One region of the Clostridium lapidicellarium genome, then DNA from elsewhere that is predicted to be linked to it. Evidence: riboswitches for the same ligand, from Rfam matches in the RefSeq annotation. Region 1 holds a riboswitch; each other region holds the start of a gene.
What was found. Region 1 has a riboswitch for thiamine pyrophosphate ahead of thiD (bifunctional hydroxymethylpyrimidine kinase/phosphomethylpyrimidine kinase). Riboswitches for the same ligand answer to the same signal wherever they lie in the genome.
Positions count from the first base shown of each region.

Region 2: another riboswitch for thiamine pyrophosphate. It lies ahead of thiC (phosphomethylpyrimidine synthase ThiC); the one in region 1 lies ahead of thiD (bifunctional hydroxymethylpyrimidine kinase/phosphomethylpyrimidine kinase).
Region 3: another riboswitch for thiamine pyrophosphate. It lies ahead of thiT (energy-coupled thiamine transporter ThiT); the one in region 1 lies ahead of thiD (bifunctional hydroxymethylpyrimidine kinase/phosphomethylpyrimidine kinase).

Region 1 is NZ_JBGFFE010000010.1:65,462-68,746, reverse strand. Features, by position in the region: gene thiE (thiamine phosphate synthase) at 1-19, opposite strand, end outside; gene thiM (hydroxyethylthiazole kinase) at 10-819, opposite strand; gene thiD (bifunctional hydroxymethylpyrimidine kinase/phosphomethylpyrimidine kinase) at 864-1,667, opposite strand; TPP riboswitch at 1,734-1,837, opposite strand; gene AB8S09_RS08600 (amino acid permease) at 1,913-3,285, opposite strand, start outside.
Region 2 is NZ_JBGFFE010000029.1:22,028-25,312, reverse strand. Features, by position in the region: gene thiC (phosphomethylpyrimidine synthase ThiC) at 1-1,265, opposite strand, end outside; TPP riboswitch at 1,351-1,458, opposite strand; TPP riboswitch at 1,510-1,609, opposite strand; gene AB8S09_RS14295 (G1 family glutamic endopeptidase) at 1,678-2,616, opposite strand; gene AB8S09_RS14290 (HAD-IIA family hydrolase) at 2,823-3,285, shown strand, end outside.
Region 3 is NZ_JBGFFE010000018.1:11,723-15,007, reverse strand. Features, by position in the region: gene AB8S09_RS11435 (thiaminase II/PqqC family protein) at 415-552, opposite strand; gene thiT (energy-coupled thiamine transporter ThiT) at 710-1,273, opposite strand; TPP riboswitch at 1,332-1,430, opposite strand; gene AB8S09_RS11425 (GNAT family N-acetyltransferase) at 1,607-2,089, opposite strand; gene AB8S09_RS11420 (ABC transporter ATP-binding protein) at 2,418-3,285, opposite strand, start outside.

The DNA.
Region 1 (3,285 bases):
AGCTATAATTTATTTCCATGTTATTTTAGCACCTTCTTTTAATTTTTCTTCATTCAGCTGATATATGCAGTCCATGAGTTTGACTCTGAAACTTCCAGGTGCATTGGCTGCCTTAACAGCTTCTTCACCGGCTATGTTCATTGAGAGTATGGCACTTACGACAGCTGAAAATTTATCTTCAGAAGCTCCGCAGGCGGCCCCGCAGAGGGCACCCAGCATACAGCCGGATCCGGTGATTTTGGTAAACATTTCTGTCCCGTTTTCAATTATGGCACTTTTTCTGCCGTCTGATATAAAATCCTTTTTACCGGTGGCGGCAACTACACAGCTGCATTTTTTGGATAATGCTATGCAGCTCTCGAGGGCACCTTCTCCGGAATCTATTGAATCCACACCTCTTACATTGGCAGATTGTCCGGCTAAGGATTTAATTTCTCCTATGTTTCCCTTTATGACGTCAATTTTTCCAACCTGTGATATTCTATTTATGACTTGAATTTTTTTAACTGAGGCAGCACAAGCCACAGGATCCAGTATTACAGGCACATTGTGAATTTTTGCAGAAGTGCTGGCCAAGATCATGGCCTGTTCCTGTTCTTTGTTTAGAGTTCCCAAATTTATATACAGTGCAGATGATAATTTGACAAAATCAAAGACCTCGTCATAGGCTTCGCACATGGCAGGGGAAGCTCCGTAAGCCAAGAGAATGTTTGCACAGTCGTTTATAGTGACATAATTTGTAATACAGTGAACAAGTGGTACTTTATTTCTAACTTCTGATAATATTTTTGTTACTTTGTCTAAATTTGTACTACTCAAATTTTAACCTCCCTTAAATTTTGAAAATAATTATGAATTACAGTCTATTGGAAATCTATACCGGCTTTTTTATAAACTTCTATAAAATGTCCTACAGGACCAACACCGTGGCCTATGGAAAATGAATTTTCTATTGCCCTGGTTATATACTGCTTAGATAGATTCAATGCTTTTTCAGTGTCATAACCTTTAGCTAGGAAGGAAGCTATGGCAGAAGACAGGGTACATCCTGTTCCGTGGGTGTTTTTTGTATTTACTCTATGTCCTTTAAGAGTTAATATTTTATTTCTGCAGAGCAGTATGTCATTGGCATCGTTACACCTGTGGCCTCCTTTTACGAGAACATTTCCCGCACCTAGTTCCTTTATTTTAAAAGCTGCTTTTTCCATATCATTTTCGTTTTCAATTTTTAATCCGCTTAAAACTTCTGCCTCCGGTATGTTTGGAGTTACCACATCTGAAATCTCTACCATATTTTTTATAGCTGACTCGGCTTCGGGTTTCAGGAGGGAATATCCGCTTTTTGATATCATTACCGGATCAAGTACTATATTTTGAGCTTTATATTCTCTCAAAAGCTTTTTTATTACAAAGATAGTTTTACTGTTTGAAACCATTCCTATTTTTACCGCGTCTACCCTTATATCATCAAATATGGATCTTATTTGTGCCTCTACAATTTCGGGTGTTACATCCAATACATCCTGCACACCTATGGTGTTTTGAGCCGTGACGGCAGTAATTACACTCATCCCATATACGCCAAGTGCACTCATCGTTTTCAAATCGGCCTGTATTCCTGCCCCGCCTGAACTGTCAGAACCTGCAATTGTCAATACATTTTTCATTAAGAACACCTCTAATCAGATAATTTAAAAGGTGTATGCAGAAAAGCATACACCTAATAAACGCGAAATTATGTGAAATTACTTCCCTACGCCAGCTTTACCTGGATCAGGTTCAAAGGGTTAGAGAGCAGCTCTTCTCAGCTTAATAAAAAGCACCCCTACAAATTATTTTATTTTCATTTTTATTCTACTACAACGATAGGAGTTTGTAAATCAAACTAAATATTGTAGTTTGATTTTAAATTTTATTTTTCTTGATCCGATTCTTCTGATTCTTTAGATTTGAAATTCTTTTTATTTAATCCGAATATATAATAGCAGGCCAGTAAAATTGCAAACCAGATAGGTCCTACGATAAGGGCAACCATAGTATCTTTACCGAAGGCCAGCATTACTACGACAAAACCTAAAAATGCCAATACGATGTAGTTGAGATAAGGATATCCAAACATTGGGAAATGCAAATTTTTTACTTGATCTGGGGTAAGCCTTTTTCTAAACCTCAATTGTACTATTAATATTATAGCCCAAACCCAAATTGCACCAATTGTCGCTACACTTGTAACATAAGTGAATACCTTTCCAGGAAATAGAAAATTAAGAACAACTCCGATTAGAAGAAAAAGTGCTGAAACTATGATGCTGGTTGTTGGAACGTGAGTTTTGCCTAATTTGCTAAATGATTTTGGTGCCGTTCCTTGAAGAGAAAGATTGTACAGCATACGTCCAGTACTAAATATGCCGCTGTTACAGGAAGATAAAGCTGCAGTTAGCACTACAAAATTTATAATACCCGCTGCTGCAGATATGCCCATTTTGCTGAAGACTAAAACGAAGGGACTTCCACTTGTGCCAAGACTGTTCCATGGATAAAGACACATTATTACAAAGAGTGCTCCTACATAGAATATCAGTATTCTCCAGAAAACCTTGTTGATAGCTGATGGTATCGTTTTCTCAGGGTTTTTTGCCTCACCTGCTGTAACACCTATAAGCTCTGTGCCGAGATAAGCAAACATAACCATTGTTACTGAAACCACCGGTCCCCATATACCTTTTGGGAAAAATCCCCCATGTGTCCACAGATTTGAAATTCCAACAGGTTTTCCGGCATTGCCAATGCCAAATATAATCATAAGCAGGCCCATTACTATCATTGCGATGATTGTAACTACCTTGATAAGTGCAAACCAGAATTCAAATTCACCATAAGCTTTTACTGCAATCAGGTTTACACATGTCATTACTACGAGTGCTGCCAGTGCCGGAATCCACTGCGGCATAGTCGGAATCCAGAATTTAACGTATACACCTACAGCTGTGATTTCAGCCATACATGTTACTATCCACATAAACCAGTAGGTCCATCCTGTCATATATCCCGCCAGAGGTCCTATAAATTCATTGGCATAAGCGCTAAAAGATCCAGAAACAGGGTAAGAGGTGGCAATTTCACCCAGAGCTCTCATTATAACAAACATAGCTAGTCCTGATATTGTGTATACCAATAAAATTGCAGGACCAGCAGCCTGTATAGTTGTGGCAGATCCTAAAAATAGACCTACGCCAATTGCTCCTCCCAGTGCTATCAATTGAATATGGCGCTCTTCTAGGCCAC
Region 2 (3,285 bases), on a different contig from region 1:
TTCATATTTCTTACGGCACACATTTTACCGCACATGGTGCAGGTTTTTTTATCTTCTGGCATTGAACTTTCCCTATATTTTTTGGCTTTTTCAGGATCTATTGAAACAGCAAATATCTTGTCCCAATCAAGCTTTCTCCTGGCTTGAGCCATTTCATTGTCCCAGTCTCTTGCACCTTTGATTCCATTTGCAATATCTGCGGCATGTGCAGCTATTTTTGCAGCTATGATTCCGTCTTTCATATCTTGAAGGTCGGGAAGCCTCAAGTGTTCAGCAGGGGTTACATAACACAGGAAATCCGCCCCGTGAGCCGCCGCAATGGCACCACCTATGGCACTTGTAATGTGATCGTATCCAGGAGCTATGTCCGTCACTATTGGACCGAGTACATAAAAGGGGGCATCATGACACAGCTTTTTTTCAAGCTCCATGTTGGCTTCTATTTCGTTTAATGCCATATGACCCGGACCTTCTATCATTACCTGTACATTTCTTTTCCAGGCTCTTTTTGCAAGTTCGCTTAAAGTCATTAGCTCCTTTACCTGGCTTGGATCCGTAGAATCTTTTATACATCCGGATCTGCATGCATCTCCCAAACTTATGGTCACATCGTATTTCTCACATATGTCAAGAACTCTGTCAAAGTATTCATAAAAGGGGTTCTCTCTGTTGTTCAAATTCATCCAGGCATAGAGTAAACTTCCCCCTCTCGATACAAAATTCATAAGTCTTGGATTTCTCTTGAATACTTGTGCAGTTTCTCTGTTTATTCCAGCATGGATAGTCATAAAATCAACGCCGTCTTTTGCATGGGTTTCTATTACGTTAAGGAGTTCTTCAGCAGTTATGTCTTTCAATTCTTTGTCATAAAAACCAACTGCATCATAAATCGGGACAGTACCTATCATGGCAGGGGACATGGCTATTAATTTACTCCTGAATTCTCTTGTCTTTCCAAAGCAGCTGAGATCCATGATGGCTTCGGCCTTCATGTCTATTGCTTTTTTTACTTTGTCAAGTTCCAGGTTTACATTGGAGCAGTCTTTTGAAATGCCGAGGTTGACATTTATTTTCGTCTTCAGTCCTTTTCCCACACCTTCTGCACTTAATTTTTTGTGGTTTTTGTTGGCAGGGATGACAACTCTGCCCCTGGACATGCGATACATGAGATCACTCACATCCATCTTTTCTTTCTTGGCTACAGTTTGTATTTCCTTGGTGGCTATACCTTTTTTAGCTGCATCCATTTGAGTTGTATAATTCATTTTTTATCATTCTCCTTTTAATTTAATATATAAAAAATGAGAAGCAAAATGCTTCTCGTAGGGTAATTAAAACTTTACATGTTTTAAGACGGCATAAATTATCCCTACGTTGGCATTATCCAAATCAGGTTATGAGGGTAAAAGATAACATCTTATTCTCAGCCCATTGATACAGGCTCCCCTATAACATAATATTTGATTTTTTAAAAAAAGGAGTGTTTGCATGCAAACACTCCCTGAATATACATATTAAGCATTTGATTCCTTACGGTAGTGTTAACTACATCAAGTTCAAAGAGTCAGGTTCAACCTTCTCAACCATATTGGTTCCTCCACAAACAATTTTATTTTCTTTTATTGACTTTAATATAACATAAATTACATGTGAAATCAAGATATATGTCACAGAATATTAATAGCCAACTGCTGACGATGGTTGTCTGAAATTAGGATAACCACCTGGGTGTCTAGAAATATGCCTTGGAAAATCAATAGATCTGCGTCTGAAATTTTGAGCGTTATTGTTATAGCTTGAATTGGTAGTTGTGGTAAATGATTCGCCGTCTGTGCCAATTTCAGAAGGATAGATCGCGATGTTTCCACTGCCTGATATCATGGCAACAGGATGGACGTTGTTGCTGGAATTTTTCAAAGAGTTTTCATTGACTTTGGCCGATTGATATTTTACCGTATCGGTATTTGCCAATGGAAGCAGCTGGTTGTACTGGTTAGAAGGATCTTCGCTTATCCATTCTGCCGATGTACCAATTCCCTGTTCATAGGAAGAATCGAGTTCTGTGGATATGGTCTTAGTTTCTACCTTACCATCGGGTTCAGCTGCAGTAAATGTTAAATTCCATGTGGAATCTGAAACTTTGGATATACTTACATTAATGACTGATCCCATGGGAATGCTCAGTATATTTTGAGCAGCATACGGAAGCTTTTCCCAGAAAACTTCTGCAGTAGGTTGTCCATTTTTTATTTCCTCTATAGTTCCAATCTGGAGAAGATCTTCAGAATTTACCCCTCCAAGACCTATCCACTGTGCAGCTGAAGCACTTTGCCTGCTGCTTGAAATTCCAGGTACTGTCCAACTTCCGGAAATACTTGTATAGCTGCTGCCTTTAGACATAGGTACAGATATATATCCTGCCCAATTACCGGATTTTTCAGTATTGGATGGAAGATTCGCGGTATTTACAGCACCGCGCTGCTGGTAGTCCTGAATCGAATGGATTGTAATACCATTGTTGAATTGTTCTTTTGCAATTACAGGACCGGGTACACTTCCCAATATCATAAATAATGCCAGCAGCAGGATCTGCAGCCTTTTTAAAATATTCTTCATTAGATGGTTTTCCCTCCCTTTATATTTATATCAAATTTATTTACTATTTATAGTTTCTCGCTGGCATATTACAAAACCGTGTTAATAATATTGCCATATTGTAAATTTTTTTGAATGAATATGATACTGCGGGATTATGCTATAATAAATTTAATGATGGATATAAGACTCAATGGATGAGAATAAATTTTGAAGGAGGAGTTACCGTGATAGCTGATAAATTTGATGTGTTTTTATTTGATTTGGATGGGGTCATTTACATAGAGGGTAGTCCTCTTCCGGGAGCAGTGGAATCCCTTAAGATCCTTCGTGAAATGGGAAAGACAATTAGATTTTTGACAAACAATCCCTGCACGACGCAGAAAAAAATGGTAGAACGTCTGAAAAAAATTGGGATAGAGGCACATATTGAAGAGATAATTACTGCGGGCCAGGTGACGGCCCAGTATCTAGAAAGGGAGAATATAAAAACTGCATTTATCCTTGGAGATGAGAATTTAAAATGGGAATGCAAACAGGCAGGTATTGAAATTGACAGTATAATTAACGCAGAGGCGGTTGTAGTTGGGTGGGACGATTCACTGTGTTTTGGGGATATTAAAAAGGCAGTACAATTGATTGATAACGGTGCAAAATTTATTGGGACAAATATCGATAGAAATTTTCCAG
Region 3 (3,285 bases), on a different contig from region 1:
GGCTAATATTTTGCATTATATAATCATTTGACTTACTAAGCAAAAAAAATTATATCATACAAATCAATGAAATCCAATACATACGACTAAACATTGAAAATACTCATATCGTAGGACACCACACTATTCAATTTTCAAAGAGCATCCATATATATTAAATTTATAAATTAATATATATAAATTTAATATAGTGAATTAACTCTTACTTAATGCCCTCTATTTCAGATTTGAATTTATTCACCTAATTCTTTTCTTAAATCTTCTATATAACATAATTGCTGCCTTTTTAGATAAAACCTGCAAACAAATTCATTATAGGATTATTTACTGATACTTCTTCTGTAAATTCAACCTGTGTACCATCATTAACAGAACTAAAAACCCCAATCCAATGACCTTTCATATTTTTGTTAGTCATGTCAAGTTCATATCACTCATATTTTTTGCCTTAAATATGCCCACAGAACACGCTTTAACATATTCTTTAAGGAAAAGACTATCTTCAATAAGATACCATTTCATTTTGTTTTCCGGCAATGTTCCATTAGCCATTTCAATGACAAAGTTGTTTTTATGAATCCCATAAACATCTCTTTCTTAAATATTTGTAGTTTTAATCATAGTGATACGCAATGCCATCACCTAAAATCGAGAATTCTTACAGATAATAAAACATATAAATAGCACTTTTTGATGGGAAAATAACTGATTATACTCTATAAAAAATAATTTCTTCTCGTGCTTGAACTAGTATAGAAATTAAGATTACACTAAAAACAAAGCTAGGAAAAACATAAGAAGTATTGTAAATTATTGCATAAACCCAAACTGCTTGATTTTTTGGTGCTCCTGCACCAAAATAAATCATAGCCGAGATAATATGAATAATGAGCCGAGCAAAACTTCCAACGAAACATCCCAAAGTTATGAATGAAAACATTCTAAATTTATTTTTCTGTTTAGCCGATTTATAGACAGATTTAGCTGTGATTGCTGATAGTCCAACTAATGTAAAAGCTATAGGATAATCTAGCAGTCCTTGAATAGGATTAATTACATACCCAGTTATCAGTTGTAATAGACCAAATACTAAACCAGTACTTAATCCACCCCGCCATCCCCAACGGAAAGACATGATAAATATTGGTACCATTTGAAGTGAAATACTGCCACCTTGTCCCCAGGCTTTGAACGAGAATAAATCTAATATTGAAGCTAGTGCTGAAAATAGTGCCACTTCTACAATGAATAAAACCTTACTTTTTGAACGCATATTTTTTTCCTCCTAAAAAATACAACAAAAAACAATGTCCAATAGCCATAACAGAAAATATGGTTATTGAGCATTGTTCCCTACGCGAGGTTTACCTCACAGGTTCAAAGAGTTTAGATTATCCATCTCAGCTAAAATAGCACCCCTAAAGCTCATATTGTTTTTTGTGTTAGAAGTATTATATCAAAGAATCAAGTTATTTTCAATACACCTTTTTCAGATATTCTCCAATTTGCCCCTGAGTTAATTCAATCTATTCCTTTTTCTTGAATAATTATATTCATAGGCATTTTGTTATCTCAAAACATGGCACTAAATTAGAAATTTATCAACTTAAAAAGTCAAACGCATATCATACCAAACTGCTCCGCCATGTGTTGATTCTGAAATCCCTTCATTTTTAAAACCAAATTTTGCATAGTAGTGCAGCAGTTTTTCTTTGCAGGTAAGCACTAACCCCTTACGTCCTTGCGTCCTGGCATCGGCAATAATCTTATCGATTATTTTTTCTGCACAACCTTGTCTGCGATACTCAGGGATAGTATTTACACCAAAAATCATCTGCCACTGACCATTTTCATCATGTAAACTGGCATCTTCAAACATCTCATCGCATAATTTTGATTCATTTGTCACCATTCCATTTACAAAGCCAACTAGTCTTCCATCATCCTCCAAAAGCCAAAAATGATTAGGATACACAATTAATCTCTTTTTAAAATCGCTTTCTGAAGCAGCTTCCGCTGCCGGGAAGCATATTGACTCAACAGCAGTAATGGCTTGTAGATCTTCAATGGTTGCAAGTCTTATATTCATATTTATTAACCCCTTTATTTATTACAATTACTATTTGTCTACATATTGTTCAAATATTTTTTACTACACATTTAAGTGCTACAGGTAGATTATATCATTTTATACAATATCCTGTACCTTTGAATAGCTTTTTTTACATATATTAAAGATATTAAAAAGCCTTAATCACTGGCAAAACAGCAATTAAAGCTTTTTAGCTTTTTAGTTCTTTAGATATAAAAATAAATTTTTCCGGATTTTATCATTTCCATATACCCAATTATAGAAATAGATGACATACAAAAATCAAATGAGCAGGTAAAATACAAAAAAACAAAATTATATACCATTATAACTTCCATGAAGCAGCCTCCATCTGTATCCCGGTCATATGCCTGTATATTCCATTTCTTCCGGCCAGCTCGCCTGGTGCACCCTGCTCAGCTACAATGCCATCTTTCAATACTATAATTTTGTCAACACCTGCTACCGCTCTCATTCTGTGTGCAATGACAAGTACTGTTTTGTTTTTAATAAGCCTGGATAAGGATTCCTGTATCATAGTTTCATTTTCTACATCCAGAGAAGCTGTGGCTTCATCCAGCAGTATAATAGGTGCATCTTTCAAGAACGCCCTGGCAATGGATATCCTCTGTCGCTCGCCGCCGGAAAGTTCAGAACCATTCTCACCAATTAGAGTATTCCATCTCTGCGGCAGTTTCTCTACAAACTCATTGCAATGGGCCAGCTTTGCAGCCTCTATAACTTCTTCATCTGAAGCATCTTTTCGGCCAATGCGGATATTCTCCATGATGGAATTATTAAATAGGGTAACATCCTGAAAAACAACAGCATATAGAGACATGAGAGTCTCGGGATCGATTTTTGAAATGTCCATACCACCCACAGTAATTTTCCCTCTGCTGATATCCCAGAATCGTAGAGCCAATCTTGATACAGTGGTTTTTCCATCTCCAGAGGGGCCAATCAGTGCAGTAACTTCTCCCTGTCTGGCAGTGAATGATATATCCTTCAGTACAATTTCACTGCCATTATAGGCAAATGCAACATGATTAAATACGATGTCACAACCTCTATTTGTAAGGCTTTTTGCTCCCGTCTGTATTTCATGCTCAAGAATCTCATCCATACGCTGGCACTGGATATCGGCGGAAATAATTGCAGCCAGGTTCTGCAGTGACATTTGCATGGGATCG